Regions from separate parts of the Streptomyces sp. NPDC042371 genome, predicted to be linked through region 2. Evidence: predicted binding sites of a transcription regulator. Region 2 holds the regulator's gene; the other holds the start of a gene.
What was found. Region 2 encodes HrcA, which represses chaperone genes, less so after heat shock. Its sites were predicted from a motif close to TTNGCACTCNGNNNNNCNGAGTGCNAA; they were not measured.
Positions count from the first base shown of each region.

Region 1: the regulator HrcA is predicted to act here: its motif matches at 2,926-2,952, upstream of groL (chaperonin GroEL).

Region 1 is NZ_JBWKAP010000005.1:496,050-512,099, forward strand. Features, by position in the region: gene AC068B_RS18290 (esterase/lipase family protein) at 1-1,019, shown strand, start outside; gene groL (chaperonin GroEL) at 1,139-2,764, opposite strand; gene AC068B_RS18300 (cold-shock protein) at 3,116-3,319, opposite strand; gene AC068B_RS18305 (MoaD/ThiS family protein) at 3,739-4,014, opposite strand; gene thrC (threonine synthase) at 4,116-5,411, opposite strand; SAM riboswitch class I at 5,429-5,602, opposite strand; gene AC068B_RS18315 (glucosyl-3-phosphoglycerate synthase) at 5,758-6,702, shown strand; gene AC068B_RS18320 (DUF7927 domain-containing protein) at 6,783-8,882, shown strand; gene AC068B_RS18325 (alpha,alpha-trehalose-phosphate synthase (UDP-forming)) at 8,981-10,387, shown strand; gene AC068B_RS18330 (right-handed parallel beta-helix repeat-containing protein) at 10,460-11,977, shown strand; gene otsB (trehalose-phosphatase) at 11,986-12,840, opposite strand; gene AC068B_RS18340 (DUF3263 domain-containing protein) at 12,860-13,102, opposite strand; gene AC068B_RS18345 (ABC transporter substrate-binding protein) at 13,112-14,377, opposite strand; gene AC068B_RS18350 (SIS domain-containing protein) at 14,692-15,585, shown strand; gene AC068B_RS18355 (ROK family protein) at 15,753-16,050, shown strand, end outside.
Region 2 is NZ_JBWKAP010000001.1:743,035-759,084, forward strand. Features, by position in the region: gene AC068B_RS03315 (carbohydrate kinase family protein) at 1-544, opposite strand, end outside; gene AC068B_RS03320 (glucarate dehydratase family protein) at 599-1,903, opposite strand; gene AC068B_RS03325 (macrolide family glycosyltransferase) at 1,975-3,201, opposite strand; gene AC068B_RS03330 (adenosine deaminase) at 3,332-4,333, opposite strand; gene AC068B_RS03335 (ribonuclease Z) at 4,366-5,271, opposite strand; gene AC068B_RS03340 (histidine triad nucleotide-binding protein) at 5,287-5,640, opposite strand; gene AC068B_RS03345 (S41 family peptidase) at 5,743-9,045, opposite strand; gene AC068B_RS03350 (hypothetical protein) at 9,127-9,723, opposite strand; gene AC068B_RS03355 (VOC family protein) at 9,868-10,260, opposite strand; gene AC068B_RS03360 (16S rRNA (uracil(1498)-N(3))-methyltransferase) at 10,282-11,025, opposite strand; gene AC068B_RS03365 (nitronate monooxygenase) at 11,022-12,095, opposite strand; gene dnaJ (molecular chaperone DnaJ) at 12,245-13,384, opposite strand; gene hrcA (heat-inducible transcriptional repressor HrcA) at 13,385-14,401, opposite strand; gene AC068B_RS03380 (MBL fold metallo-hydrolase) at 14,587-15,324, shown strand; gene AC068B_RS03385 (DUF3097 domain-containing protein) at 15,360-16,050, shown strand, end outside.

The DNA.
Region 1 (16,050 bases), on a different contig from region 2:
TGGACTTCTCCTGGGAGATCCTGGAGCGCGGCCCGTATCCGTTCCTGAGCGAGCTGCGCAACCGCGGCCGCGACGTCATCCTGCTCGGCTTCGACGAGCGCAGCGCGTCGATCCTGGAGAACGCGGAAGTCGCGAGGGCCGCGATCCTGGAGGCGATCGCGCGGCGCCGGGGCAACCACCCGCTGGCCGTCGGCGGGTTCAGCATGGGCGGCCTGGTCACGCGGTACGCACTGGCCAAAATGGAGCACGACGGAGGACCGGAGAACGACCACCAGACGGACCTGTACTTCTCCTACGACAGCCCGCACCGCGGCGCCTGGATCCCCATCGCGCTGCAGGCGTTCGCGCACTACATCCGCAAGCTCAACGCCGCGTTCTCGAACCAGATGAACAGCCCGGCCGCGCGGCAGCTGCTGTGGCAGCACATCGGCGAGTGGGGTGACACACCGGAGACCGACAAGGAACGCGGTACGTTCCTCGCCGAGCTGGAGCGGGTGGGCGGATGGCCGTCGCGGCCCAGGAAGATCGGCGTCGCGAACGGGGTGCGCATCGGGGAGAGCAACGGGATCCGCCCCGGCGAGCAGGCGTTCCACGGGAAGGGGCTGGCGATCACCGGCACCCGGCTGTACACGCAGTCCGCGGGTGAGGCCGAACTCGTGGCGCAGTTGCGGGTGGTGACCTTGCGGCGGCCGCACATCAACACGTCGGGGCTGCCTGAGATCGACGGCGCTCCGGGCGGCACCCTGGAAGGCTTCGGCATCCTCGCCGACGAGCTGAACAAGGTCCCGGCCCTGATCGGCCTCCGCTCCGAGGCGGACATCCGGGAGCACTGCTTCGTGCCGACGGTCAGCGCGATCGCCCTGCGCGACATCGACACGCACGAGAAGCTGTACGAGCCGGTGACGGCCGCGGCGGAGAAGGAGAGCGAACTCGACGAGTTCCTCTGCGCCTCCCGGAACGAGGGCCACACCCTCGTCACCGAAGAGCTCTGCACCTGGCTCATGGAGCGTCTGCCGTAGGGCGCCCTGGCCCCTACGAACGCTGAAGCGCCCGGTTCGGGAAACGCCCGAGGGCGGCACCCCTTCCTGGGAAGGAGTGCCGCCCTCGGTACGTCAGGACGTGATCAACCAGAGGTCGATCAGAAGTCCATGTCACCGCCCGGCATGCCGCCGCCGGCCGGGGCAGCGCCCGCCTTCTCCGGCTTGTCGGCGATGACGGCCTCGGTGGTGAGGAACAGCGCGGCGATGGAGGCGGCGTTCTGCAGGGCAGAGCGCGTCACCTTCGCCGGGTCGAGGATGCCCTCGGCGATCATGTCCACGTACTCACCGGTCGCGGCGTTGAGGCCGTGGCCGACGGTGAGGTTGCGGACCTTCTCCACGACGACGCCACCCTCGAGACCACCGTTGACGGCGATCTGCTTGAGCGGGGCCTCCAGCGCGAGCTTCACGGCGTTGGCGCCGGTCGCCTCGTCACCGTCGAGCTCGAGCTTCTCGAAGACAGCAGCGGCCTGCAGCAGGGCCACGCCACCACCGGCGACGATGCCCTCTTCGACGGCGGCCTTCGCGTTGCGAACGGCGTCCTCGATGCGGTGCTTGCGCTCCTTGAGCTCGACCTCGGTCGCGGCACCGGCCTTGATGACGGCCACGCCGCCCGCGAGCTTCGCCAGGCGCTCCTGGAGCTTCTCGCGGTCGTAGTCCGAGTCGCTGTTCTCGATCTCGGCGCGGATCTGGTTGACGCGACCCTGGACCTGGTCGCTCTCACCGGAGCCGTCGACGATCGTCGTCTCGTCCTTGGTGATGACGACCTTGCGGGCGCGGCCGAGCAGGTCGAGACCGGCGTTCTCCAGCTTGAGGCCGACCTCCTCGGAGATGACGGTGCCACCGGTGAGGATGGCGATGTCGCCGAGCATGGCCTTGCGGCGGTCACCGAAGCCGGGCGCCTTGACGGCGACGGACTTGAAGGTGCCACGGATCTTGTTGACGACCAGGGTCGACAGGGCCTCGCCCTCGACGTCCTCGGCGATGATCAGCAGCGGCTTGCCGGACTGCATGACCTTCTCGAGGAGCGGAAGGAGGTCCTTCACGTTCGAGATCTTCGAGTTGACGATCAGGATGTACGGGTCGTCGAGCGACGCCTCCATACGCTCCATGTCGGTGGCGAAGTACGCCGAGATGTAGCCCTTGTCGAAGCGCATGCCCTCGGTGAGCTCGAGCTCGAGACCGAAGGTCTGCGACTCCTCGACGGTGATGACGCCTTCCTTGCCGACCTTGTCCATCGCCTCGGCGATGAGCTCGCCGATCTGGGTGTCGGCGGCGGAGATGGAGGCCGTGGAAGCGATCTGCTCCTTGGTCTCGACATCCTTCGCCTGCTCGAGGAGGGCGCCGGAGACGGCCTCGACGGCCTTCTCGATGCCGCGCTTGAGGGCCATCGGGTTGGCACCGGCGGCCACGTTGCGCAGACCCTCGCGCACCAGGGCCTGGGCCAGGACGGTCGCGGTCGTCGTGCCGTCACCGGCGACGTCGTCCGTCTTCTTCGCGACCTCCTTGACCAGCTCGGCGCCGATCTTCTCGTACGGGTCCTCGAGCTCGATCTCCTTGGCGATGGAAACACCATCGTTGGTGATCGTGGGGGCGCCCCACTTCTTCTCGAGGACGACGTTGCGACCCTTGGGGCCCAGGGTCACCTTGACGGCGTCGGCGAGCTGGTTCATGCCGCGCTCGAGGCCGCGCCGTGCCTCCTCGTCGAACGCGATGATCTTGGCCATGTGAAGTGGTCCTCCCGGACGATGGGGGTCCCCCCTGCTCCCTCCAGGAGCTTGGGGGAGGAAACGCAACGGATCGTGGAGGTGCCCGCGACGGACGGCCTGCAGCCCTTGTGGTTCCTTGCCCCACTCGGCCTGCGGACCTCACCGGCCCGATCCAAGTTCTGTCACTCTCACTGGGAGAGTGCTAAGCCCAATGATTAGCACTCGACCCCTGCGAGTGCAAGCGCCTCTCGCAGATCACGGACAGGCCCCTGGCCTACCCCGGACGCCCCGGACGCACACGAGGGGCCCGTACCCCAGATGGGATACGAGCCCCTCGCGATGCTTGCTTCGGTGGTCGGTCGCGCCGAGCTAGACGGCGAGTTTGACCATGTCCGCCTGCGGACCCTTCTGGCCCTGCGAGATCTCGAACTCGACTCGCTGACCTTCTTCAAGGGTGCGGTAACCGTCCATCTGGATCGCGCTGTAGTGGACGAAAACATCCGCACCACCGTCGACCGCGATGAAGCCGTACCCCTTCTCCGCGTTGAACCACTTGACGGTGCCCTGAGCCATGCCTAACTCCCCTATTACTGGCCCTTGCACAGGACCGCACTTCGCGGACCCGGGTCAGACCTCACCCCCCACTGGTAGGGGTGTGCGCCGGAACGCGTCGACCGCCGCTGAATGTATCTGTCCAACTGCCGTCTGCAACAGGTCAATCGGACGAGAATTCTGGGCACGCGCGATCGGCGATATGCGGAGAGTTCGCCAGAAGTCAGGGCAATTCGGGCCAGGCAAATGCCGCATAAGGATCAAATGGGCAGCACTCTTTGGCTACTTCTTGTCGGCTCCAGGCCGACTTCGTATATGCACTCGGCACTGACGGCGAAGCACGCTTCCCAACTGTACCGCGCTCAACCATGCAGAATTGCCCCCTCCGTTTCTCTCGCGGAGGGGGCAATTCAGATAACGCAGGGTGCTTGCGTAAAGATTCAGCCGCCGGCGACGGCGGGAATGATCGAGACACCGGCACCGTCCGGAGTGGCCGTCTCCAGGCCCTGCTCAAAACGGACGTCGTCGTCGTTCACGTACACGTTGACGAAGCGGCGCAGCTTGCCCTGGTCGTCCAGGACGCGGGCGGCGATGCCGGTGTGGTTCTTCTCCAGATCGGCGATGACCTCCCCGAGGTTCGCCCCCTCGGCGGCGACCTCGGACTTGCCGTCGGTGTAGGTGCGGAGAATGGTGGGGATGCGGACGTTGACGCTCATGGTGTTCACCTCAGAAGTACGGGGGCGGAGGGATGGCGCCCCTGAAAGGGGCGCGGGGAACTGCGCGACCAGCCGCAGCGGGCCCGCAGGGAAGCTACGGCCTATCCGGCAAGACCCGCGGAGCGAAACGCGTCGAGGCTCGGCTTGATGGTGGCCGTGGCCTGCGACGTCTCAGCGACGGCGTCGAGCGTCTTAAGGCCGTCCCCGGTGTTGAGCACGACCGTGGTGAGGGACGGGTCGATGAGGCCCGCCTCGACCAGCTTCTTGGTGACGCCCACCGTCACACCGCCCGCGGTCTCCGCGAAGATGCCCTCCGTGCGGGCGAGGATCTTGATCGCGTCGACGACCTGCTCGTCGTTCACGTCCTCCACCGCCCCGCCCGTACGACGCGCGATGTCGAGCACGTAGGGCCCGTCGGCGGGGTTTCCGATGGCCAGCGACTTGGCGATGGTGTTCGGCTTCTGCGGGCGGACCACGTCCTGGCCCGCCTTGAAGGCCGCCGACACCGGCGAGCAGCCCTCGGCCTGCGCGCCGAAGATCTTGTAGGGCTTGTCCTCGACGAGGCCGAGGGCGATGAGCTCCTTGAGCCCCTTGTCGATCTTCGTGAGCTGCGATCCTGAGGCGATCGGGATGACGAGCTGGTCGGGCAGCTGCCAGCCGAGCTGCTCGCAGATCTCGTACGCGAGGGTCTTGGAGCCCTCGCCGTAGTACGGCCGCAGGTTGACGTTGACGAAGCCCCAGCCCTCGCCCAGCGGGTCACCGATGAGCTCGGAGCAGAAGCGGTTCACGTCGTCGTAGTTGCCCTCGATGCCGACGAGCTCGCCGCCGTACACCGCGGCCATGACGACCTTGCCCTGCTCCAGGTCGTGCGGGATGAACACGCAGGAGCGGAAACCGGCGCGGGCCGCGGCGGCGCCGACGGCGCCCGCGAGGTTGCCGGTGGAGGAGCACGACAGGGTGGTGAAGCCGAAGGCGCGCGCCGCTTCGAGCGCCTGCGCGACGACCCGGTCCTTGAAGGAGTGCGTGGGGTTGCCGGAGTCGTCCTTGACGAACAGCTTGCCCTGTTCGACGCCGAGCTCCGCGGCGAGGTTGTCGGCCTTGACGAGCTTGGTCCAGCCGGGGTTCAGGTTGGGCTTGTCGGCCACGTCGGCGGGGACGGGCAGGAGGGGGGCGTAGCGCCAGATGTTGGCGGGGCCCGACTCGATCTGCTTGCGGAGGGCTTCCGGGTCACCGAGCGGCAGGTCGTACGCGACTTCGAGGGGACCGAAACACTCGGCACAGGCGAAGATCGGACCGAGCGGGAACTTGGTGCCGCACTCACGGCAGGAGAGGCCGGATGCGGGCCCGAGGTCTACGGAAGAGGTGGTGCTTTCGGTGGCGACAGTCTGCACAGCCATGGAGGCGAGGCCCTTTCTCCTCATCTTCCTCGCGACGCATCTCGCCACGAGACGGAATTGGCACCTTCCCGAGCCGGGAGCCTCGCGGCGCTTACTGCGCACACGGTGACGAATGCGTCTACCGACGCGTGGCGGCTGGGTGGTTGCCGGGGCTTCAACGGGCCGTATCCCTCTGCCCCTCTGGATGAGCGGTATTCGATTATGGGTTTCAGTTGTCGATCTCAACGCGGCGGCGACCCCGACATGCGATGGTCACCGGCGTTGTTCAAGACTGTAACCGAAGCCCCGGACCCTTGAGATAGTCGTCCGAACCGCGAGATGGATCACATATGGGAGGACCACGACCGTGCTGGAAGAGGTCGAGCACTGGCTGAGCAGGCGTTCCTGGTCCGTCGCCGACCGCCCGCGGGACCGGCTGGCCGCCGCGAAACGTGCGGGCGGCGCGTCGGTGAGCGTCGTGCTGCCCGCGCTCGACGAGGAGGGGACGGTCGGCGAGATCGTCGCCGAGATCCGTCGTGAGCTGATGGAGAAGGTCCCGCTGGTCGACGAGCTCCTGGTGATCGACTCCGGCTCCGGCGACCGTACCGCCGAGGTCGCCGCGGCCGCGGGCGCCAAGGTCGTCCACCGTGACGCGATCCTGCCGCGCGTGCCCGCGGTCCCGGGCAAGGGCGAGGTGCTGTGGCGCTCGCTGCTGGTGACGGGCGGCGACATCGTGGCGTTCGTCGACGCGGACCTGAAGGACTTCTCGGCGGACTTCGTCTCCGGCATCGTGGGCCCGCTGCTCACCGACCCGGACGTGGCGTTCGTGAAGGCGATGTACGACCGTCCGCTGGCCGGGGCCGCCGGGCAGGGCGGCCGGGTCACCGAGCTGATGGCGCGGCCGCTGCTGAACATGCACTGGCCGCAGTTGGCCGGTTTCGTACAGCCGCTGGGCGGTGAGTACGCGGCCCGCAGGTCGCTCCTTGAGCGGCTGCCGTTCCCCGTCGGGTACGGCGTGGAGCTGGGCCTGCTCGTGGACGCGCTGCACACCGTGGGCCTGGACGCGCTGGCACAGGTCGACGTGGGGGTGCGCAGGCACCGGCACCAGGACGGGCAGGCGCTCGGGCGGATGGCGGCGGCGATCTACCGGACGGCTCAGCTGCGGCTGGCGCGCGGGCATCTCGTACGTCCCGAGCTCACGCAGTTCGTCCGCGGCGAGCACGGGTTCGAGCCGAGGACCCATCCGGTGGACACGGAGGAGCGGCCGCCCATGGCCGATATCGACGAGTATGCGCACCGTCGCGTGGCGTAGCCACCGGATATGATCCGTTTTGCCTACATTGCCCTTTTATGTGGGTCAGACGTATGTGGGCACGAGATGCCATGAGAGCCATGCGGCGAGCGGGCGGACTGACACTCGCCACCGCCACCGTCGCCGCCGGGGTGCTCACCGCGACCGCGACACCCGCTTCCGCCGAGGTCATCGAGCCCTTCGCGAAGCGCTACGACGAATCGCTGTACGGGGACTTCAAGACCATCGGCAACACGGTCCTGGACTGCCCGACGAGCCCCGCCGACGTGGCCGCCTCCTGCGAGGAGACCCAGCAGGCCAAGGGCGCCAAGAACAACAACAACTTCGTCGAGCGCCGGATCGACACCGCGGGCCTGACCGGCACCTTCGACTCCAGCACCGGCCGGGTGACCGTCCCACCGGGCGCCCAGGTCGACTACGCGCGCCTGTTCTGGGGCGGCAACGCGGGCACGCACCGCTTCGGCAGGACCGTGCGCGACATCTGCGACCTCAACCGCGAGGGCAACAAGCCCGTGGACCCGGCGCCCGGCGACCCGCTCACCACGAGCCCGGTCATCCGCGTCGGCGGCGGCGCCCAGTCCACGGTGAACGTCGAGAACGCGGTCCGCTCCCCGAACGCGACGCAGGGCCCGCACTACTACACCGCCGAGGCCGACGTCACCGACGCCTTCCAGGGCGCGCCCACCGGCAGCCCCGTCGAGGTGGCCGTCGGCAACATCTGGGCGCCGTCCGGCCAGGGCTGCGTCGGCGGCTGGTCGCTGACCGTCGTCTACAAGTACGACGGGCCGAACGAGCAGTACGCGCCGGACCGCCGCAACGTCTACATCTGGGGCGGCCACGTCATCCAGCGCTCGACCAGGCGCGCCGCGGCCCCGGACGGCTCCACCACCGTCCCCGTCGACGGCTTCTACCGCACCGCGGGCGACATCCACGCCAGCGTGACCGCGTACGAGGGGGACTGGAACACCAAGGGCGACCGGTTCCTCGTCGACGGCAAACCGGTCACCGAGCCGCACTCGGGCAAGGCCGACAACTTCTTCGTCAGCGAGGACGACGGCGCGGTCGATCCCAAGTACCGCAACAACCTGAGCATCGACGCCAAGGCCTTCGAGGTGCCGGACGGGGCGATCCCCGTGGGCGCCACGTCGGCGAAGCTGACCTTCACCAGCACCGGCGACGTGTACGTCCCCTCCCAGCTGGCGCTCTCCGTGCCGGTGCCGGACCTGGAGGTCACCAAGACCGCCTCGCCCGCGAAGGTGAAGCCGGGCGACAGGCTGACGTACACGGTCAAGGCGAAGAACATCAGCAAACTGCCCTACCCCGGCGCGAGGTTCAGCGACGACCTGAGCGGCAACCTCGACGACGCGACGTACGACCACGACGTGAAGGCCTCCACCGGAACCGTCTCGTACACGAAACCGAAGATCGGTTACGTCGGTGACATCGGTCCCGGCGAGACCGCGACCGTCACCTACTCGGTCACCGTGAACGATCCGGTCAGCGGCGACGGCAAGCTGCTCAACAACGTCGACGTGGAGACCCCGCGCTCCAACTGCGACAAGGGCAGCACCGACCCGAACTGCACGTCCGAGCCGGTCATCGACATGCCCGTGCCGCCGGTCGTCGTGGGCAGCTCCCCCGCCCGGCGGACCGTCCCGGCGTGCGGCTCGACCACGAACACGATCACCGTGCGCAACCCGTCGCGCGACCCCCGCGTCGGCGCCACCGCGTCCTGGCCCGTGCGGCCCGGCAGCGAGCCCGTGGCCAGTGCGGGCAAGGTCACCAAGCGGGGCTCCACCTACGTGTGGAAGGGCAACGTCCCCGCCAAGGGCAAGGTCACCATCACCCAGAAGATCAAGGTGTCCTGCACCCCCGGCAAGGTCACCGTCATCACCGTGACGGCACCGGGCAGCAACTGCGCCAGGACGCGGCGCGGCGGCGACGACCCCTGCACCACGGCGATCCTCGCCCAGCGGGTGCAGGGCAGGGCCGCACCGGCACCGGAGCAGCCCGGACAGCCGCAGGCGGGACCGCAGCGGCCCAGCAAGCAGCCGCACCGTGCGCGCGGTGAGCTCGCCGCGGCGGGCCCCTCCTCGACCCTGTTCTACAGCGGGGCCGCGGCCGCGCTGTGCGGGCTCGGCGTGCTCGTGCTCGTCGCGGCACGCGGGCGCCGCGACTGACCCACCCGGCACGGCGGAGCACGGCGGCCGGACCTCCTTCCCAGGGAGTCCGGCCGCCGTACGTTTGAGGGTTTACGGGACTGGCTACGTTCTGCCACATGGTCTCCGAGTCCACATCGTCAGCAGCGCACGTCCTCGTCGCGTCCAACCGCGGCCCCGTCTCGTACAGCGTGGGAGAGGACGGGGAGCTGAGTGCCAAGCGCGGCGGCGGCGGCCTCGTCTCCGGGCTCAGCGCCATCGGCGACGACGCCGACGCCCTGTGGGTGTGCGCGGCGCTCGGCGAGGGCGACCGCGAGGCGGTGCGGCGCGGCGTCGGGGAGCCCGGCGTGCGGATGCTGGACATCGACGCGGCGATCCACGCGGACGCGTACAACGGCATCGCGAACTCGGTGCTGTGGTTCGTCCACCACATGCTCTACCAGACACCGCTGGAGCCGGTCTTCGGCCCGGAGTTCCGCACGCAGTGGGCGGCGTACGAGACGTACAACCGGGCGTTCGCCGAGGCGCTGGCCCGGGAGGCGGCGCCGGGGGCGGCGGTTCTGGTGCAGGACTACCACCTGGCGCTGGTGCCGGGCATGCTCCGCGAACTCCGCGAGGACCTGCGCATCGGCCACTTCTCGCACACCCCGTGGGCGCCCGCCGACTACTTCCGGATGCTCCCCGACGACGTGGCCGAGCAGCTGCTGCGCGGGATGCTCGGCGCGGACCGGCTCGGCTTCCTCACCGGGCGGTGGGCGGACGCGTTCACCGAGTGCTGCGTGCGGATCGTCGGCGGCACGTCGGGCACCCGGATCGGGGTGCACGGGCTCGGCGCCGACGCGGACTTCCTGCGGGAGCGGTCGCGGCGGGACGACGTCGAGGAGCGGATGCGGGCGCTGCGGGAGCAGGCGGGTGAGCAGGACGGAGAGGCCCGGAAGCTGATCGTGCGGGTGGACCGCACGGAGCTGTCCAAGAACATCGTGCGCGGCCTGCTGGCCTACCGGGAGCTGCTGGACACCCGCCCCGAATGGCGCGAGCGCGTCGTGCACGTCGCCTTCGCCTACCCCTCCCGGCAGGACCTCGCCGTCTACCGCGACTACACGGAGGAGGTCTCGCGGGTCGCCGCGGAGATCAACTCCACGTTCGGCACGGCCGGTTGGACGCCGGTCGTCCTGCACGTCAAGGACGACTTCGCGCGCTCGCTCGCCGCCTACCGGATGGCGGACGTGGCCCTGGTCAACCCCATCCGCGACGGCATGAACCTCGTCGCGAAGGAGGTCCCCGTCGTCTCCGACGAGGGCTGCGCGCTGGTCCTGTCGCGGGAGGCGGGCGCCCACGAGGAGCTCGCCGACGACGTCCTCTCCGTGAACCCCTTCGACGTGATGGCCACGGCCGAGGCGCTGCACGCGGGCCTCCTCATGCCGCAGGACGAGCGCGCCGAACGCACCAAGCGGCTCGCGGCGGCGGCGACGGCGCTGCCGCCCGCCCAGTGGTTCCTGGACCAGCTGCGGGCGCTCACCGGCTGACCCCGGGCAGTCCAAGCACCCCTTCCGTTTGTCCATGGGCGCCGGGGCGCGGGCGTCACTACGGTCCACGGCATGACTCTGCGTCGCACGAGCATCGTGGCAGCCGTGGTCCTGGCCGCGGCGGCGGCCCCGTTGGCACCTTCCGCCTCCGAGGCCTCCTCCGCCCCTTCCGCCTTTGTGAAGGCGTCCACCTACTACGTCGACTGCGCCGCGGGCGACGACTCCGCGTCCGGCACCTCCGCGAGGACGGCCTGGCGCACGGTGGCCAAGGCGAGCGGGCACGCCTTCGGCCCCGGCGACCGGCTCCTGCTGAAGCGGGGCACAAGCTGCACGGGGGTGCTGGCTCCCAAAGGTGCGGGTGCGGCCGGCGCCCCCGTGCGCATCGACGCGTACGGAAGCAAGCGGGCCGCCAAGCCGCACATCGAGGGCGGCGGCGCCCGCGCGGCCCTCCACCTGGTCGACACCGAGCAGTGGGAGATCCGGAACCTGGACCTCTCCAACACCGGACCCGCCACCACCACCGAGCGCCGCGCGGGCCTCTACGTCCGGCTGGCCGACTACGGCGTGGCCCACCACTTCGTCGTCGACGGGGTCGACGTGCACGACGTGAACGGCGCCGACTTCAAGGACCCCGACCCCAGCGGCGGCATCCTCTTCACCGTCCAGGGCACCGCGAAGCCCACCCGCTTCGACGGCGTCCGCGTCGAGAACTCCACCGTCCGCCACGTCGACCGCACCGGCATCGCCACCTCCTCCACCTGGGGCCGCGACGTCGAGGGCGCCAACTGGCTCTCCACCGGCGTGCGGTTCCGGCGCAACAAGGTGTACGACGTGGGCGGCGACGGCATCGTCGTGCAGAAGGCCAGGGGCGCGCTGGCGGAGCACAACTACGTCGACGGCTTCAACATGCGCTCCGGCGGCTACAACGCGGGGCTGTGGGCCTGGCAGTCCGACGACGTGGTCTACCAGTACAACGAGGTGACCGGCGGCCACGGGACGCGCGACTCCATGGCGTACGACATCGACGGCGGCAACAACCGCAACGTCTACCGCTACAACTACAGCCACGACAACGAGGGCGGCTTCCTGCTGGTCTGCAACGCCGAGGACACGATCAGCGACGGCAACCGCGTCCACGACAACATCAGCGTCAACGACCGCAACACCGCGTCGCCCTACGCCGTGATCTCCGTGGTCTGCGGCGCGTCGACGGACACGCAGGTCTACCGCAACACGGTCGTCACCGACCGCTCCGACACCGCCCTCGTCTCGAACAACGGGCCGTCCGGCGTCACCTTCCGCGACAACGTCTTCGTCGGCGCGCCCGGCGCGGGCTCCCCCATCAAGGACACGGTCAGCACCTACGAGGGCAACCTGTACTGGAACACCGCGCAGCCCCGCGACCCGAAGGCCGTGAACGCCGACCCGCGCCTCGTCTCCACCGCGCCGCGCGCCCCCGGCGACGTACGCCTGAAGCCCGGTTCACCCGCGCGGGGCGCGGGCACGCCGACCGCCGACGGGACCACGCACGACTACTTCGGCAATCGGATCCCGAACCCGCCCAACATCGGGGCGGATCAATCCAGTTGAACCAGAGATCAATCCAATTGAGCGCCGATCCACGACAGCAGCCGCACCACTCCGGCGGGACCGTCCACCACCAGGTCGGCCCGCCCGGCGAGCTCCGCGACCTCCGAACTGCCGCTGCACACGAGCAGACCCGCGACCCCGTCCGAGCGGAGCTTCTCCACGGCGCCGAACGCGGGCAGGTCGCCGAGGTCGTCCCCCGCGTAGAGCACGGACTCGGCGCCCACCTCCCGCAGGTACTCGGCGAGGGCCACGCCCTTGTCCATGCCGGGCGGCCGCAGCTCCAGGACGAGACGGCCGGGCTCGACGATCAGGCCGTGCCGGGCCGCCAGCTCGCCCAGCGGCTCCCGCAGCGCCTCGAAGGCCGCCTGCGGATCCTGTGCGCGGCGCGTGTGCACCGCGACGGCCCGGCCCTTCTCCTCGGTCCACGTGCCGCGCCAGGCGCCGATCGCGTCCAGGAACCCGGGGAGCTCGGCGCGCACGGCCGCGACCCCGGGATGCGGCTCGGCGGCGCGCACCGTGCCGGTGACGGCGTCCCAGCGCTCGGCGCCGTAGTGCCCGAGGACGACGAGGTGCTCCAGGCCCGGCACGCCCGCGAAGCCGCCGTACCGCACGGCGACGCCCGCGGGGCGGCCCGTGACCACCGCCACCGAGCGCAGCCGCGGGGCGAGCGCGGCGAGCACGGGCACCGCGTCGGGATGGGCGCGCGCCTGCTCGGGGTCGGGCACGATCGGGGCGAGCGTGCCGTCGAAGTCCAGTGCCACGACGGCCCGTTCGGGCCGGGCGAGCAGCGCGGCGAGACCGTCGCGCCCCGCCGGTGTCACGGGCTCGGGCCGGTCCGACAGTGAGTACGTAGGGTCACCCATGGGCCCGACCATAGTCGCGTCAGCGCTCGTCGCGCCGGGACTCCCGCACCCGGCGCAGCCTATTGACCGTAATCGGGTCGTGGGCGAGCGCCCGCGTGTCGTCGAGGAGGGCGTTCAGGATCTGGTAGTAGCGCACCGGGACCATCCCGAGCTCCTCGCGGATGGCACGCTCCTTGGCTCCCGGCCCGGTCCACTGCCGCCGTTCGAGCGCAAGCACGGCACGATCCCGCGCGGAGAGCTCGTCGGACTCGTGATCGGTCATGCCCGCACGCTACTCGGCGTTCTCCTCGGTCATCGCCCGGGTCTGGATCCGGCTCAGCACCGACTTGGGGTTGCCGCCCTCGCTGACCGTCTTGCCGATGTCCTTCTTGATGTCGGCCGAGACCTGCGCCCAGGACGTCTTGCCCACCGGGTACAGCTCGGAGGTCGGCAGTTCGTCGAGGAACTTGCCGAGCTCGGTGTGGCCGCGGTCCTTGGCCATCGCCTCGGACGCGGAGGTCGTCACCGGCAGGATGTCGTACTCGTTCGAGAACTCCAGCACGTTCTTCTTGCTGTAGGCGTAGTCCAGGAACTTGCCGACCTCCTTGCGGTGGCCGTTCTGCTTGAACGCCATCATCCAGTCGGCGACGCCCATCGTGCCCTGCGCCTTGCCGTTGACGCCGGGCGCCGGCACCATGCCGAACTTCACGCCCTTCTTGGCGGCCATCTTCATCAGCGTCGGGTGGCCGTTGAGCATGCCGACCTCGCCGCGGGAGAACGCCGCGAACGCCTCGGCACGGTTCATCTTCGAGGGCGGCGTCGGGCCGGTGAGGCCCTTGCCGACGAGCTCGTCCCTGAGCCAGTCGAACGTCTTGGCGTTCTGCGGGGAGTCGATGGCGTACGAGCCGACGTTGTCGGTGTAACCGCCGCCGCCGCTGAGCATCCACATCAGCGTCTCGGCGGGCGCCTCCTCGGGGCCCAGGGGCAGCGCGTACGGGATCTTCACGCCGCGCGCCTTCAGCGCCTTCGCATCGGACTGCAGCTCGCTCCAGCTCTGCGGGGGCGTGAGGTTCGCGTCCTTGAAGAGCTTGGTGTTGTAGAAGAGCAGGCGGGTCGAGGAGGCGAACGGCATGCCGTACTGGATGCGGTTGACCTCTCCGGCGCGCGAGAGGGGGGCCAGGAAGTCGGCCTGGGTGGCGATGGAGAGGAGCTCGTCGGCCTCGTAGAGCTTGCCCTGCGCGGCGTAGTCGGCGTACGCGCCGATCTGTGCCAGGTCGGGGGCCTCGCCCTTCTTGACCATCTCCTTGACCTCGCGGTCGACGTCGTTCCAGGAGTGGACGGTGACGTCGACCTTGATGCCGGGGTTCTCTTCCTCGAACCCCTTGGCGACCTTGTCCCAGTACTTCTGGGAGCTGTTCGCCGCGGAGTCGCCGTAGTCGGCGGCCACCAGCTTGAGGGTGACGTCGCCGGAGTCGCCGGGACCGCCGCAGCCGGCGAGTACGCCCGCCATGCCCAGTGCGGCCACCGCCGCGGTCAGTCCTGTCACGCGCCGCTGCACAGCTGTCCCACCCTCATTGCTTCCACGTTCCGGGCGCCTTTGCGCCCCCATGCCCTTGAACTGCTGAACTGCGAGTTTCCCCCGAGCCCGGACACAAGGTCTACACCACCCGAGTATCACTTGTGCAACGGCCTCCACAACGGCCCCCGCGCCGCCGCCCGCGGGCCTCCCGCCGGGCGGCCGACCATTGCAGCCCGCCCCTGGCTGCTGCTATGCACAGCACGTGCATGCCCAACACGTTCATGCACAGCACGTTCATGCACAGCACAACGGAAATCCCGCACCAGTACCGCACTGACGAGGAGCCTCGGCGCATGTCGCGTACCGCAGAAGAAATAGCCACCCAGCCCGCATGCTGGCGCCGGGCGGTGGAAGCGGCCGCCGCCTTCGACGATCTGCCCAGGCCCGGTGAGCGGGTCGCCGTCACCGGCTGCGGGACGTCCTGGTTCATGGCCATCGCCTACGCGACGCTGCGCGAGGCGGCGGGCCTCGGCGAGACGGACGCGTTCGCCTCCTCGGAGTTCCCGGCGGGCCGCAGCTACGACCGCGTCGTGGCGATCACCCGCTCCGGCACGACGACGGAGGTCCTCGACCTCCTGACCCGCCTGAAGGGCACGGTCCCGACGCTCGCGCTCACGGCCGACCCGAAGACCCCCGTCATGGACGCGGCGGACGCGGTGGCGGTCCTGGACTGGGCGGACGAGGAGTCGGTCGTCCAGACCCGCTTCGCGACGACGGCCTTCGCCTTCCTGCGGGCCGGGCTCGGCCACATACCCGGCCTGAAGACGCTCGACGAGGCGGCGGTCGACGCGGAGCTCGCGGTGACCGAGCCGCTGCCCGCGTCGGTGGTCGAAGCGGAACAGTGGACGTTCCTCGGCCGCGGCTGGACGTACGGCCTCGCGCTCGAAGCGGCGCTGAAGATGCGGGAGGCCGCGGGCGCGTGGACGGAGTCCTACCCGGCGATGGAGTACCGCCACGGCCCCATCTCCATCACCGGCCCCGGCCGGGTGGCCTGGATGTTCGGCACGCTGCCGGAGGGTCTGGCGGCGGACGTGTCCCGGGTCGGCGGCGAACTGGTGGCCCGCCAGGAGTCGGACCCGCTCGCCGACCTCATCCGCGCCCAGCGCCTCGCCGTGGCCCTCGCGGAATCCCGCGGCTACGACCCGGACCACCCGCGCAACCTGACGCGGAGCGTGATCCTCAGCTGATTCTGGCGGGGGCGCCCGGAACGGCGGAAGACGTGACCGGCGCCCCCGTCGCGCCCCTCTCCGGGGCAGACCACAAGCGGACAGGTCACCCGAAAAGGACCTTGGACCCGACACGGGTACCCGAAGTGGACTAGACCTCTCACGGGTGACGCGCGAGACTGTCCCCCGTGAGACACGTCATCGCCCTCGATGTGGGCGGCACCGGAATGAAGGCCGCCCTGGTAGGGGCGGACGGCACGCTGCTGCACGAGGCGCGCCGCCCGACAGGACGCGACCGCGGCGCCGACGCAGTCGTCGAGAGCATCCTCGACTTCGCCGCGGCCCTCCGCGCCCACGGCATCGCCCACTTCGGCGAGCCCGCAGCCGCGGCAGGAGTGGCCGTCCCCGGCATCGTCGACGCCGAGCGCGGCACAGCCGTCTACGCGGCCAACCTCGGCTGGAGCGACGTCCCCCTGCGGGACCTCC
Region 2 (16,050 bases):
CGGCGAAGATCCGGGTGCCGCTGCGCGCGGCCTGCGCGATCCAGGGGGCGCGGGTGCCGGGCGTCAGGGAGGCGACGGCGGCACGCGCGCGCGGCGGGCACGCCGGGGCGCCCCCGTCCGGCGCGTCGGCGTCCGGCGGCGGCTCGTGGCCGTGGCTCACCATGGTGCGTTCGCCCTCGTACGCCATGGAGACGGTCACCGGCGAGTGCCAGCCGGGCACGGTGCGTGACGGGGTCAGGTCGATGCCCTCCCCCTGTTCGAGGGCGTCCCAGCAGTACTCGCCGTAGTGGTCGTCCCCGAAGGCCGCGGCGAGCGACGTGTGCAGGCCGAGGCGGGCGAGGGCGGTCGCCATGTTGGCGACGCCCCCGGGGCTCGACCCCATGCCGCGGGCCCAGGACTCGGTTCCGCGCACGGGCGCGGAGTCGAGCCCGGTGAAGATGATGTCGAGGAAGACCGTGCCGGTGAGGTAGACGTCGCAGGCCGGATCCCCGGCTCTACGGGCCGCCTTCAGCGGGTCGACGGTGGGCTGTACGGGTACGACCATGCAGGCAACGTAACGGACGATGCCTGTCGGGGCTCGCGGTTACCGGCCGTGGACCTACCAGCGTGGCACGGCCGGAGTCGTCCATCCCGGGTCGGCCGCCCGCATCGCCGCCGCGTCGTCGCGCTCCCGCAGCGCCCGGAAGTCGTCGTCGAGCCAGCGCGCGTGCAGGGCGGCGAGCTTGTCGCGGTCGAGCTCGACGCCGAGGCCCGGGGTGTCGGTGACGGCGACCTTGCCTTCGGTGAACCGCAGCCGGGAGGTGAGGACGTCCTCGGCCTGCCACGGGTAGTGCGAGTCGCAGGCGTGTTCAAGACCGGGGACGGTGGCCGCCACGTGGGTCATCGCGGCCAGGCTGATCCCCAGGTGGGTGTTGGAGTGCATGGACACGCTGACGCCGAACGTCCGGCAGACCGCGGCCAGTTCCCTGGTGCGCCGCAGCCCTCCCCAGTAGTGGTGGTCGGAGAGCACCACCTGCACGGCCTTCTTCGCGAAGGCCTCCGGTATCTCCTCGAAGGTCGTCACGCACATGTTCGTGGCGAGCGGCACCCGGGTGCCCGCGGCGACCTCCGCCATCGCGGGGGTACCGAGCGCGGGGTCCTCCAGGTATTCGAGTACGTCGCCGAGCTCCGCTGCGACCTTCAGCGAAGTCTCCACGGACCAGGCGCCGTTGGGGTCGAGCCGCAGCGGCCTGCCGGGGAACGCCTCGGCCAGGGCGCGGATCGCGGCCGCCTCCTCGTCGGGCGGGAAGACGCCGCCCTTGAGCTTGAAGGAGGTGAAGCCGTACCGCTCGGTGAAGAGCCGGGCCTGGGCGACGATCCCGGCGGGGTCGAGCGCGGCGCCCCACCTCTCGTCCGGCTCGCTCGCGACGCCCGCCGGATGCCCGGCCCACTTGTAGAACAGGTACGCGCTGTACTCCACGGCGTCGCGCACCTTGCCGCCGAGCAGCGCGTGGACGGGCAGCCCGAGGGTCTTGCCGAGGGCGTCCAGGCAGGCGACCTCGAAGCCGGAGACGACGGAGAGCCGCAGTTTGTCGGCCGTCTGCACGCCGCGCAGACCGCCGACGTCCGCGGAGTCGTCGACCCGAGCGGCGTCCACGGCCACGTCGTCCGCGAGTGTGAACAGCCCGTTCAGATCGGACGCGTCGTGCCCGACGAGTCGCCCGGCCAGGGGCCGGGCGAGCTCCAGGTACTTCGAGTCCCCGTACGTCTCCCCTATTCCGGTCACACCCCCCGCCGTGACCACCTCGATGATCAGGCGGGGGGTGTAGGGCTGATGCACGCCCTGGGTGTTGAGGAGCGGCGGATCGGCGACGAGGACGGGCGTGAGACGGACGTCCGCGATGACGAGACTCTGTCCATACATGAGAACGGAGACTAGGTACGCGAACGGTGACCGTCAATGGTGCGAACGCCCGCGGAGATCCGCCAGAAGGGCTAGAGCTCCGCCTCGATCAGATCCGCCGCCCGCCGGGCCCCGCCCTCGGCGCGGGCCGCCGCCTTCAACTCGGCGCACCTGCGCGCGACATCGGGGTCCGAGGTCAGCCCGAGCAGCGCCGAACGCAGCGTCTGCGCCGTCGCGTCCGCCGTGTCGACGCGGCGGGCCACCCCGAGCTCCACCAGCCGGTCCGCGTTCATCGGCTGCTCCGCGCCCTGCGGCACGGCGATCATCGGCACACCGGCGAAGAGGCCTTCACCGCTGCTGCCCATGCCCGCATGAGTGACGAAGGCGTCGGCCTGCTCCAGCACGGCCACCTGCGGCACCCAGGAACGGACTTCGACGTTCCGGGGAACGTCACCGCCCAGCTCCGCGGGATCCACGTGCTTGCCGATCTGCAGCACGACATGCCACCCGGGCAGGTCCCCGAAGGCGGCCACGCACTGCCGGTAGAACTCCGGCTGCACGGTGTACGACGAACCGAGCGAGACCAGGAGCACCTTCTCCGCGCCCTCGGGACGCGTCCAGGTGTCCCGCTGTGCGCGGTCGCCGAGGCAGGGCCCGACGAAGTCGACCCGCGCGGGGTCGACGGTGTCGGCGTGGGGCTGCATGGCCCGCGGGATGGTGGCGAGGGCCCGCGGCGGCACGCCGGAGAACTCCCCGACGTCCAGCGTGGTGGCCCCGCACCCGGCGAGCCACTCCTTGAACCGGGCTTCCAGGGCGTCGGCGCCCGGCAGTTGCGCGAGGTGCGCGCCGACCTCCTCCTGATAGCTGCCCCAGGCCACGAAGGTCGGCGACAGCTGCACGACGGGCCGCCCCTGCGCCTCGGCGAGCGCACGGGCGACGTACGCGCCGATGTCGTACAGATACAGGTCCGCGGGGTCGTCGTCGTACGCCGCGTGGAGCTGCGGGAGCACCGCCATCGCGTCGTCGAGGAAGAGCCCGCTGGCCTCGATCGGGTCCTCGGGCCAGATGTTGTCGCGGAACGGGAGCGTCGAGGTGTACGCGACGAGTTCGGCGCCCGTGGGCTCGATGAGCCCTGCGGTCGCGGGGTCGTTGGCGTACGTCACGCGGTGGCCGCGCGCCACCAGCTCACGGATGATCTCCAGGCCGGGCAGCACGTGGCTGACCATCGGGACGCCGACCATGGCGATATGGGCACGGCGGCGTGAGGGTCGGGATGACATAAGAGTTCTCCTGGTGCGGGAAGCTACGGATGAGGACACGGCGGCCCGCCGCCTCGGCCCCAAGCACGGTCGATGACGCGCGCGGGGCGGGCGGGGGCCGAAAGGGCCGTGTCAGCCGTAGATCTGCACCATGGAGTCCATGCCGGGACTCTAACCCCGGCGCCGACGATCAGTCGAACGAATAAGCCTCGACCTCGGCGATGTACCGCGCCCGCAGCGCCTCGTCCGCCGCGTCCCGGTCGAGGAAGGCCGCCTCGAAGGAGTTCCTGGCCAGGGTGCGCAGCCGCTCCTCGTCCAGTCCGAGCGCCTCGCGCACGGCAAGGAAGTTGTCGTCGGCGTACCCGCCGAAGTAGGCCGGGTCGTCGGAGTTGACCGTGCACATGAGTCCGGCGTCCAGCATCCGCGGCAGCGGGTGGTCCTCCAGTACGTCGATGGTGCGCAGCCGGACGTTGGAGAGCGGGCAGAGCGTGAGCGGGACGCGGTCGCGGACCAGGCGCTCCACCAGTGCCGGGTCCTCCATGCAGCGCAGCCCATGGTCGATGCGCTCGACGCCCAGGATGTCGAGGGCCTCCGTGATGTACGCGGGCGGGCCCTCCTCCCCCGCGTGGGCGACGAGCCGGAGACCGCGGGCGGCGGCCGCCTCGTACACCTTCCGGAACTTGGCGGGCGGGTGGCCGACCTCGGCCGAGTCCAGGCCGATGCCGATGATGCGGTGGAGGTGGGGCTCGGCGGCCGTCAGCGTCTCCAGCGCGGAGTCTGCGGACTTGTCGCGCAGGAAGCACATGATGAGGCGCGTGGAGATGCCGTGCCGCTCCTCGCTGCGGTCCAGGGCGCGGGCGAGGCCCTCTACGACGGTGGCGATGGGGATGCCGCGTGCCGTGTGCGCCTGCGGGTCGAAGAAGATCTCCGCGTGCCGGACGCCCTGTTCGGCGGCGCGGGCGAGGTAGGCGTCCGCGAGTTCCTCGAAGTCGGCCTCGGTGCGCAGCACGGCCATGAGGCTGTAGTAGAGGTTCAGGAAGGTCTGGAGGTCGTCGAAGAGGTAGGCCTTGCGGAGCTCTTCGGTGTCGGCGTACGGCAGTTCGACGCCGTTGCGCGCGGCGAGTGCGAAGGCGAGCTCGGGTTCGAGGGTGCCTTCGATGTGGAGGTGGAGTTCGGCCTTGGGGATCGGCATGGTGCGGTCTCGCTCGGTTCTGTGGGTGGTACTCAGGTTCGTTTGGGCAGGGGGACGCGCAACAGGTCGCGGGCGACGGTGAGTTCACCGTCGAACCCGGCGGCGCGGGCCTGTCGCTCGTAGGCGTCCGGGTCGGGGTAGCGCTGGCTGAAGTGGGTGAGGACGAGGTGGCGCACGCCCGCGTCCACGGCGACGCGGGCGGCCTGGCCCGCGGTCAAGTGGCCGTGGTCGGTGGCTAGTTGTTCGTCCTCGTCGAGGAACGTCGACTCGATGACGAGCATGTCGCAGCCCTCGGCGAGCGCGTGCACGCCGTCGCAGAGCCGGGTGTCCATCACGAAGGCGAACCGCTGGCCGCGCCGGACCTCGCTGACCTCTTCGAGGGTCACGCCGCCGAGGCTGCCCTCCTTCTGCAGCCGTCCGACGTCCGGCCCCTTGATGCCGTGCTCGGCGAGCAGCCGCGGCAGCATCCGGCGCCCGTCGGGCTCGGTGAGGCGGTAGCCGTACGACTCGACGGGGTGGGAGAGCTTCATCGCGTCGAGGGTGTACGAAGGGGTGACGTCCAGGGGGCCGTCCGCGGCGACCGGTGCCTCGGTGAGCCGCACGGTCTCGCGGTAGGCCGTCGCGTACCGCAGGCGGTCGAAGAAGCGCTGCCCCGACGCCGGGTAGTGGGCCGTGACGGGGTGCGGGACCCGGTCGAGGTTGATGCGCTGGATCACCCCGGCCAGGCCCAGGGAGTGGTCGCCGTGGAAGTGCGTGACGCAGATCCGGTGCAGGTCGTGGGCGGCGACCCCGGCGCGCAGCATCTGGCGCTGCGTGCCCTCGCCGGGGTCGAACATGATGCCCTGGCCGTCCCAGAGCAGGACGTAGCCGTTGTGGTTGCGGTGCCGGGTGGGGACCTGGCTGGCGGTGCCGAGCACCACCAGTTCACGTGCGGACAAGGAGGACGGTCCCCGCTATCCGGGCGGCCACTGGAGGCCGCGGCCGCCCAGGACGTGCGCGTGCGCGTGGAAGACGGTCTGGCCCGCGCCGGACCCCGTGTTGAAGACGATGCGGTAGCTCTCGGCCTTCTCCTCGGCGGCGACCTCGCCCGCCTCCCGCAGCACGTCCGCGGCGATCTTCGGCTCGGCGGCGGCGAGCGACGCGGCGTCCGGGTAGTGCACCTTGGGGATCACCAGGACGTGGGTCGGTGCCTGCGGGTTGATGTCGCGGAAGGCCACGGTCGTCTCGGTCTCCCGGACGACGGTCGCGGGCACCTCGCCCGCGACGATCTTGCAGAACAGGCAGTCGCTTTGCGCTTCGCCCGCCATGGGCCGCCTCCTAGAACGGAACGATCAGTACGTTCGGCATGCTATCGGCCGCGTCCCCGCGGGCCGGGGCGCGGTCGACGGGGCACGCTCGACGGAGCGCGGTCACTCCGCGCCGGGCAGCTCCGGAGCCGTCTTCGCCGGGTTCTCCGCCAGCGCGGCCAGCGCGATGCGGACCGCCTCGTCCAACTGCGGGTCGCGGCCCGCCGCGTAGTCGTCCGGGGTGGTGACGACCTCCACGTCCGGGTCGACCCCGTGGTTCTCGACGCCCCACCCCTCGCCCTCCAGCCAGAACGCGTACTTCGGCTGCGTCACCAGCGTCCCGTCGACCAGGTGGTAGCGGCTGTCGATGCCGATGACGCCGCCCCACGTGCGCGTGCCCACCACGGGCCCGATGCCGAGCGCCCTGATCGCGGCGTTGACGATGTCGCCGTCGGAGCCGGAGAACTCGTTGGCGACGGCGACGACCGGGCCGCGCGGCGCGTCCATCGGATAGCTGAGCGGGCGCGAGCCGCGAGGCAGGTCCCAGCCGACGACGCGGCGCGCCAGCTTCTCCACGACGAGCTGCGAGGTGTGCCCGCCGCGGTTCTCCCTGACGTCCACGACCAGGCCCTCGCGGGCGACCTCGACGCGCAGGTCGCGGTGGATCTGCGCCCAGCCGGGCGCCTGCATGTCGGGCACGTGGAGGTAGCCGAGGCGGCCCCCCGAGTGCTCGTGGACGTACGCCCGCCGGTCGGCGACCCAGGCGTGGTAGCGCAGCGGCTCCTCGTCGTCGACGGGGACCACCACGGCGTGCCGGGCGTCGCCGCCGCCGGACGGCGAGATCGTCAGCTCGACGGGCTTGCCCGCGGTGCCCACGAGCAGCGGCCCCGGCCCGGTGACCGGGTCGACGGGGCGGCCGTTGACCTCGATGACCGCGTCACCGCTGCGGACCGCGACGCCGGGCGCGGCCAGCGGCGACTGCGCGGACGGGTCGGACGTCTCCGAGGGCAGGATCCGGCCGATGCGCCACAGGCCGTCCTCACCGGGCGCGAGGTCCGCGCCGAGGAGCCCCTGCCGGTGCGCCCCGCCCCCGCCGCCCGGTGTGACGTAGGCGTGCGAGGTGCCGAGCTCGCCGTGCACCTCCCACAGCAGGTCGACGAGGTCGTCGTGGGTGGCGACGCGGGCCAGGACGGGGCGGTAGCGCTCAAGGACGGCGCTCCAGTCGACGCCGCCCATGTCGGGACGCCAGAAGTTGTCCCGCATGAGGCGGCCCGTCTCGTCGTACATCTGACGCCACTCGGCGGCCGGGTCGACGGTGTGGCGGATCCGGGAGAGGTCGACGGTGATGTTCGAGTCGCTGTCCTCGTCGCCGGAGGCCCGCCGGTCGCTGGGCACGACCTTCAGCTTGCCGTCGGTCCACAGCAGGATCCGCTTGCCGTCGCCGGTGACCGAGAAGTGGTCGGCGTCCGCGGCGAGTTCCTCGACGCGGTGCTGTGCGAAGTCGTACCGCTCCAGCTCGGTCCTCGGGTCCGGGGCGTGCGGGGTGGCGCGGGAGGCGCCGAGGACGCCGCGCACCGGGTGCCGCAGCCAGAGCAGGCCGTCCTTCGCGGCCCGCAGCGTGCTGTAGCGGGCGGCCTCGACGGGGAACGGCACGATGCGGTCGGCCAGTCCGTCGAAGTCGATGCGGGTGACGGGGGCGCCCTCGCTGTCGGGCGTCTCCGCGCCGTCCTGCGTGTCGAAGGGCCTGCCGTGCCGCTGCGGCCCGAAGGGGGACGGCGTGGTCGCGGCGAGCGTGATCAGGTACGGCCGGGAGCCGCCGACGAAGGCGAGGTCGAAGACGTGCTCGTCGTAGACCGGGTCGAAGGCGCGGGCGGAGAGGAACGCGAGGTGCTTGCCGTCGAGGGTGAACGCGGGCGCGTAGTCGCGGAAGCGCAGCGGGGTCGCCTCGGCCACCGACAGGTCGGCGGTGTTGGCGAGCTTGAGCTGACGCAGCGGGCGCGGCCCGGGGTGCGACCAGGCGAGCCAGGCGGAGTCGGGCGAGAAGACGAGCCCGGTGGCCTCGCCGTCGTCGCTGCGGTCGACCTCGCGGACCTCGCCGCTCTCGCGCTCGACGAGCAGCACCCGGCCGTCGTGCGAGGCGACGGCGGCGCGGGAGCCGTCCGGGGCCATGGCGAGCCCGAGGACCCGGCCCAGCTGCCCGGCGGCGAGCCTGCGCGGGGTGGCGCCGGGCGCGGGGCCGGTGGCGGGGGCGAACTCCAGGGCCTCGTCGCCCTCGGCGTCCGTGACCCACACGACGTGCTCCTCGCCCTGTACGCGGAAGGTGCGGGGCAGTCTGGCGCGTACGCCGTGCTCGGCGGCGAGCGCGCGGGCGGGGCCTTCGCGGTGCGTCACCCAGTGCACGGAGCCGCGCACGGAGACGGCGCTGCCGCGTCCGGTGTGGTCGGGCGCGGCGGCCCCGAACCAGCGGACGGCGGTCACGGGGTGCGGCTGCAGATCGGTGCGCTGCCCGCCGAGCCGTACGTCGACGCGGCGCGGCTCGGCGTCCGACAGGTCGTCCAGGAGCCAGAGTTCACCGGCGGACATGTAGACGACGCGGGTGCCGTCGGTGGCCGCGTGCCGCGCGTAGAAGTGGTCGAGCGGCGTGTGGCGTCGCAGGTCGGACCCGTCGGGCAGGGAGGAGTAGAGGGCGCCGACGCCTTCGTGGTCGGAGAGGAAGGCGATGCGCTCGCCGACCACGAGCGGATACTCGATGTTGCCGTCGAGCCCTTCGTGTACGCGTACGAAGGGAGCCGGGCCGCCCGCGCGGGGCTCTTCGCCGTCGTGGACCTCACCGTCACCGCGAGCCTCTCCGTCACCGTGAGGCGCCCCCTCACCACTGGGGCCCGCCCCGGCCCCCTCGGCGTGCCGGATCCACAACTTGCCCGCCGTGCCGCCCCGGTACCGCTTCCACCAGGCCGCCTCGCGGCCCATCGGGGCGGAGAGCAGCAGGACCCGGCCGTCGGGGCCGTGCGCGGCGTCGCCCACGATGCCGTAGGGAAGCGTGGCCGCGGGGCCGCCGTCGAGCGGCACGGCCCGGGCCCAGCTGCGGCGCAGCGAGGCCTCTCCCGTCGCGCTGACCGCGAGGACCTGCCCGTCGGGGGTCCAGCCGCGCACGGCGGTGCGCCAACTCCCCCAGTACGTCAGCCTCTTGGAAGGACCGCCGTCGACGGGCGCGATGTGCACCTCGGGGGCTCCGTCGCGCGTGGAGGTCCAGGCGACGGTCGCGCCGTCGGGCGAGATCCGGGGGTGGTTCACGGGCATGTTGTCGGCGCTGACCCGCCAGGCCCGGCCCCCGTCGAGGGGCGCGACCCAGACGTCGTCCTCAGCCGTGAAGGTGATCAACTCGCCGTGGATGTGCGGGAACCGAAGGTACGCAGTCTGTGTCACACCGCCCAGCCTAGGCAGGCTCCGGGCGGGCCGACAGTGGTTTGGATCTCTTGCCCGGAGCCGGTCCGCGCGGCACGGGGATCACTTGCCCGGCAGACAGTCGCAGGTCGGGGCGGGCGGCGGGTCCGGCGGGGCGGTCACCGTGACGGTCGTGGTGGGCGCGGGGGCGGGCTCTTCGTGGGAGGGCGGGGTGGAGGGCTCGCCGCCTCCGTCGTGCCCGCCGTCACCGTTTCCGTTCCCGTTGCCGTCATCGTTCCCGTCGCCGTTGCCGGACTCGCAGTTGCCCAGGACGTCGACGCGAAACCACTCCTTGTCCCCCACCTTGGCGGTGAGGTTGCCGCGTACGCAGGCCCCGTCGACGACGGAGTACACCCGGCCCCTGATGGTGATGTCCGTGCCGTCGGAGGTCTCGCCCTGGCAGTCCACCTTGACCACGGACTGGGTGTTGTCGGACCCGCTGCTCGGCGTGACCTTGTCCTCGAAGCTGGCGGTGCAGCTGAGCCAGGCCACGTCGACCCCCTGCCGCTCCAGCTCCTTGGTACCCATCTCGTCCGTGGTGAGCGCGACGGCGGAGGTGTTCATCCCGCCGTCCACCGGCTCGCACGCGGTGACTCCCAGCACGGTGGCACCGGCAAGCCCGACGGCGTACAGGATCATCGAACGCCGTGTCCCCAACACGCGTGTCCTCGGCATCCGTATCCCCGACACCCGGCCACGTAACCGCCTCAATGCCCCCATAGGCGGCAGAGTGCCACCGCGGACGCCGGTGCGGTAGACCGCTTGCGGCCATCTGTCCACCGGGTCCCCCCGGCCGGAAACGGCTCAGGTGCGCAGCAGCAGCCACTCCTGCAACTCGACCAGATTGCCTTCGGGGTCCTTGAGATGGGCCACCCGCATGCGCTCCGTCATCGGCGCTGGCCCGTGCGCGAGGACCGCCCCGCGCCCGACGATCTCCTCGCAGTACGCGTCCAGGTCGTCGACCCGCAGCACCACGAGCGAGCGGTGCCCGGTCGCCGCGTCGGCCAGCTCACCGAGGAGTCCGGCCATCATCGCCCGGTCCTGGAGCGCGATGCCCGCCGAGCCGACGGTGAACCCGAACTTCTCGTACGGTCCGTCCTGGGCGCCCGACTGGGGTTTCAGGCCCAGGACTTCGCCGTAGAAGCGGTAGCAGGCAGGGAAGTCCGCGACGAGCAGACGGACCTGGGCGAGTTCCAACGCATCCCCCGGGGGGTTCGGTCAGGACCAGCGGCCGGTGCGTCCGAGGAGCAGCGCCGTCGCCGCGGTCCCGGCGGTCGACGTGCGCAACACGCTACGCCCGAGCCGGTACGGCTTCGCACCCGACTCGGCGAACACCGCGAGCTCCTCCGGGGAGACGCCCCCTTCCGGCCCGACCACCAGCACGATGTGCCCGGCCGCGGGCAGGTCCGCCGTGGCCAGCGGGTCGCTGCTGCCCTCCTCGTGCAGGACGGCGGCGAAGTCGGCGCCCGCGAGGAGCGCGGCGACCTGCTTGGTCGACGCGGCGTCGGCGATCTCGGGGAAGCGGACCCGGCGCGACTGCTTGCCCGCCTCGCGCGCGGTGGCCCGCCACTTGGCGAGGGCCTTGAGGCCGCGGTCGCCCTTCCACTGCGTGATGCAGCGCGACGCGGTCCACGGCACGACGGCGTCGACGCCGGTCTCCGTCATGGTCTCCACGGCGAGCTCGCCTCGGTCGCCCTTGGGCAGGGCCTGTACGACGGTGATGCGGGGCGCCTGGGCGGCCTCCTCGGCCACCGCGTCCAGCGCCACCACGAGCCGGTCCTTGCCCTCGGCGGCGACGACCACACCGTGCGCCGACCGTCCGGCGCCGTCGGTCAGGACGACGTCCTCACCGGCGTGCAGCCGCTTCACGGAGACGGCGTGCCGCCCTTCGGGCCCGTCGAGTACGTAGTGTCCGTCGCCGCCCGTGGTGAAGTCCTCGACGACGAAGACGGGGGCGGTCATGCCGCACCCTCCGCCGTCGACGCCGCCTTCGCCTCGGCCAGTTCGGCGGTGAGGACCTCGACGAGCTGTCCGGCGGGCAGCTCACGGGCGAGGCGGTGGCCCTGCCCGGCCCAGAGCGCCATGCCCTGTGCGTCACCGGCCTTCGCCGCGGCCTTGCGCAGGCCGCTGGTGAGGTGGTGGATCTGGGGGTAGGCGGCGGGCGCGTACGGGCCGTGCTCGCGCATGAAGCGGTTGACGAGGCCGCGCGCGGGGCGCCCGGAGAACGCCCGGGTCAGCTCGGTCCGCACGAACAGCGGGTTGGTCATGGCCTGCTTGTGCAGGGCGTTCGCGCCCGACTCGGGGGTGACGAGGAACGCCGTGCCGAGCTGCGCCATGTCCGCGCCCGCCGCGAGCACCGCGGCGATCTGCGCGCCGCGCATCAGGCCACCGGCCGCGACGATCGGGATCTGCACGGTCTCGCGGACCTGCGTGATGAGGGAGAGCAGCCCGATCCCGGCGCCGTCGGTCTCGGGGTTGTCCTTGTGGGTGCCCTGGTGTCCGCCCGCCTCGATGCCCTGCACACACACGGCGTCGGCCCCGGCCCACTGGGCGGTCTGGGCCTCCTCCGCAGTGGTGACGGTCACGACGGTCAGCGTGTTGACGCGGGCGAAGGAGTCGAGGACGTCACGGGTCGGGCAGCCGAAGGTGAAGGAGACGAGCGGCACGGGATCGTCGAGCAGGATCGCCAGCTTGGCGTCGTACCCGTCGTCGCGTCCGCTGTCCGGGTCGCCGAGCTCCGTCTCGTACCAGGTGGCCTCACCGGCGAGCTGGTTGCGGTAGACCTCGACGGCCGCGGGGTCCGCGGAGTCAGGCTGCGGCATGAAGAGATTGACGCCGAAGGGCCGCGAGGTGAGGCCCCGCACCTGTTTGATCTCCTGGTACATCCCGTCGGCGGTCTTGTACCCGGCGGCGAGGAACCCGAGCCCCCCGGCCTCGGCGACGGCCGCGGCCAGCCGGGGGCCGGAGGCACCGCCCGCCATGGGGGCCTGCACGATCGGACAGCGGCAGAGCTCGGTCAGTGCGGAGGACATGACGGCATCGTGCCACGCTCCGCCCGACCCACCGAATCGCGCCCCGCGCCTAGGCGCACGCCACCCCCTCCGCGCCCCGCAGACGACCGAAAAGCCCCCGGCGCCGGAAGAATCCGTCGCCGGGGGCCCAGAAGTCACCGCTCAAGGCGCTACCGCCCGTTGAACGCGTCCTTCAGGCGTGAGAACAGCCCCTGCTGGCCCGGCTGGAACTGCCCCGTGGGCCGCTCCTCGCCGCGCGCCTTCGACAGCTCGCGCAGCAGCCGCTCCTGCTCGGGGTCGAGCTTCGTCGGCGTGAGGACCTCGACGTGCACGATGAGGTCGCCCCGGCCGCCGCCGCGCAGGTGCGTGATGCCCCGCCCGTGCAGCGGGACGGACTGCCCCGACTGTGTGCCGGGCCGGATGTCGATCTCCTCGAGACCGTCCAGCGTCTCCAGCGGCACCTTCGTGCCGAGCGCCGCCGCCGTCATCGGAATGGTGACGGTGCAGTGCAGATCGTCGCCGCGCCGCTGGAAGACGGCGTGCGGCAGCTCGTGGATCTCTACGTAGAGGTCACCGGCGGGGCCGCCGCCGGGGCCGACCTCGCCCTCGCCCGCGAGCTGGATCCGCGTGCCGTTGTCGACACCTGCGGGGATCTTCACGGTCAGGGTCCTGCGCGACCGGATGCGGCCGTCACCGGCGCACTCGGGGCACGGGGTGGGCACGACCGTGCCGAAGCCCTGGCACTGCGGGCAGGGCCGCGAGGTCATGACCTGGCCGAGGAAGGACCGGGTGACCTGCGACACCTCACCGCGGCCGCGGCACATGTCACACGTCTGGGCGGAGGTACCGGGCGCAGCACCTTCACCACTGCAGGTCGTACACACCACAGCGGTGTCGACCTGTATGTCCTTGGTGGTCCCGAAGGCGGCCTCGTCGAGGTCGATCTCCAGCCGGATCATGGCGTCCTGGCCACGGCGCGTACGCGAGCGGGGCCCGCGCTGCGACGCCGTCCCGAAGAACGCGTCCATGATGTCGGAGAAGTTGCCGAAGCCGCCGGCGCCGAAGCCACCCGCGCCTCCGCCGCCGCCCGCCTGGGACAGGGGGTCGCCGCCGAGGTCGTAGACCTGCTTCTTCTGCGGGTCCGACAACACCTCGTACGCGGCGTTGATCTCCTTGAAGCGCTCCTGAGTCTTCGGGTCCGGATTCACATCCGGGTGAAGCTCTCGCGCAAGCCTCCGGAAGGCCTTCTTGATTTCGTCCTGGGAAGCGTCGCGGCGCACGCCGAGTACGGCGTAGTAGTCCGTGGCCACTTACGACTCCGCCAGGATCTGTCCGACGTAACGTGCCACTGCGCGTACTGCTCCCATCGTTCCCGGATAGTCCATGCGGGTCGGTCCGACCACGCCGAGTTTGGCTACTGCCTCGCTTCCCGAACCGTAGCCGACCGAGACCACGGACGTGGAGCTGAGTCCCTCATGGGCGTTCTCATGACCGATCCGTACGGCCATGCCCGAATCCTGCACCTCACCAAGCAACTTGAGGAGCACGACCTGCTCCTCAAGGGCTTCGAGAACGGGCCGGATGGTGAGGGGAAAGTCATGTCCGAAGCGAGTGAGATTGGCGGTGCCGCCGATCATCAGCCGCTCCTCCGTCTCCTCGACGAGTGTCTCGAGGAGGGTGGAGAGGACGGTCGTGACGGTGGAGCGGTCCTCGGCCTCGAAGGCCTCGGGCAGGTCCTGCACCAACTGTGGCACGTCCGCGAAGCGCCGCCCCGCGACCCTGCTGTTCAGCCTGGCCCGCAGGTCCGCGAGCGCGGTCTCGCCGAACGGTGCCGGGCAGTCGATCATGCGCTGCTCGACCCGCCCCGTGTCGGTGATCAGTACGAGCATCAGCCGGGCCGGGGCCAGCGAGAGCAGCTCCACGTGCCGCACCGTCGACCGCGTGAGCGACGGATACTGCACGACGGCGACCTGCCGGGTGAGCTGCGCGAGCAGCCGCACCGTACGCCCCACGACGTCGTCGAGGTCGACTGCGCCGTCGAGGAAATTCTGGATGGCCCGCCGCTCCGGCGCGGTCATCGGCTTGACGCCTGCGAGTTTGTCGACGAAGAGACGGTAGCCCTTGTCGGTCGGGATGCGCCCCGCGCTGGTGTGCGGCTGGGCGATGAACCCTTCCTCCTCAAGCACCGCCATGTCGTTGCGGACGGTGGCCGGGGAGACCCCCAGACGGTGTCGCTCGGTGAGCGCCTTGGAGCCGACGGGCTCCTCCGTCCCCACATAGTCATGGACGATGGCGCGCAGCACTTCGAGCCTGCGTTCACTGAGCATCGCGCACACCTCCAGCTGTCTCCGTCGCTCACGACGGGCTCCGGCAACCCCCGAGCCCCCTCGCCTGGCACTCACCGCGGGCGAGTGCCAGCACTTCAAAAGGTCAGTGTACGGCCGTGGGGTACGGGCCCGGCAAGACAGCGGCTGCCGAACACCGCCCGTACGGATAGCGTCACCGTATGAACGTGACGCCTGCATGGGAAGCGGCGGGCTGGGAGCGGCTCGCCCCACGCGTGGGACGGTGCCGCCTGCCCGTCTGGGACTGCACGGCGGGGCTCGTCGTCGGCGACGACGCGGCCCTCATGATCGAGGCGGGTGCGCATCTGGCCGAGGGCGCGGCGCTGCGGACCCAGGCCCGGCAGATCCTGGGCGACAGCCGCAGAGTGACCCACCTCGCGCTCACCCACCCGCACTTCGACCACGTCCTGGGGGCGGCGGCCTTCGCGGGCGTGGAGGTGTACGGGGCGGTGGGCATCGACACGGTCCTCGCCAGGGGCCGCGACGAGCTGCGCGCGGACGCGGTGCGGCACGGCCTGGACGCGGAGGCGGCGGCCGAGGCGGCCGACCTCCTGGTCTCCCCGCACCACCTGGTGTGCGGGGAGTGGACGCTCGACCTGGGCGGCGGCCTCCAGGTGCTGCTCGCGAACGTCGGCCCCGGCCACTCCGGCCACGACCTCGCGGTCCTGGTGCCCGGCACCGACGGCGGCCGGGAGGTCGTCTTCTGTGGCGACCTGGTCGAGGAGTCGGGCGAGCCGCAGGCGGGCCCGGACGCGGCGCCGAGCCACTGGCCCGCGGCGCTCGACCGCCTCCTGGACCTGGGCGGCGAGGAGGCGCTCTACGTACCCGGGCACGGTGCGACGGTAGATGCGGCTTTTGTCCGTGCCCAACGCGCCACACTGGCAACCCGCTTCGGCGTGTCGTAGCCGAACCCGCGCTCGCTCTTCCTATCGTCACCAGAATGCGCCAGTACTCCGCCGACCTCACGCCCCCTTGGAAGAAGCCGAAGCCCGTGCCGGAGGTGGCCGCGGACGCGGACCTCGTGGTGGAGGAGCTGAGCACCGGCTTCTGCGGGGCGGTGATCCGCTGCGAGAAGACGGCGCAGGGCCCGACGGTGACCCTGGAGGACCGCTTCGGCAAGCAGCGCGTCTTCCCGATGGAGCCGCGCGGCTTCCTCCTGGAGGGCCGCCCGGTCACCCTGGTCCGCCCCACCCAGGCCCCCGTACGCCCCTCCCGCACCGCCTCCGGCTCGGTGGCCGTCCCCGGCGCGCGGGCCAGGGTCGCCCGTGCGGGACGCATCTACGTAGAGGGCCGTCACGACGCCGAACTGGTCGAGCGCGTCTGGGGCGACGACCTCCGCATCGAGGGCGTCGTCGTCGAGTACCTGGAGGGCATCGACGACCTCCCCGCGATCGTCGCCGAGTTCGCCCCCGGCCCCGACGCCCGCCTCGGCGTCCTGGTCGACCACCTGGTCCCCGGCTCCAAGGAGTCCCGCATCGCCACGCAGGTCACCAGCGCCCACGCCCTGGTGGTCGGCCACCCCTACATCGACATCTGGGAGGCGGTGAAGCCCTCCTCGGTCGGCATCCCCGCGTGGCCCCGCATCCCCCGGGGCCAGGACTGGAAGACGGGCATCTGCAAGTCCCTCGGCT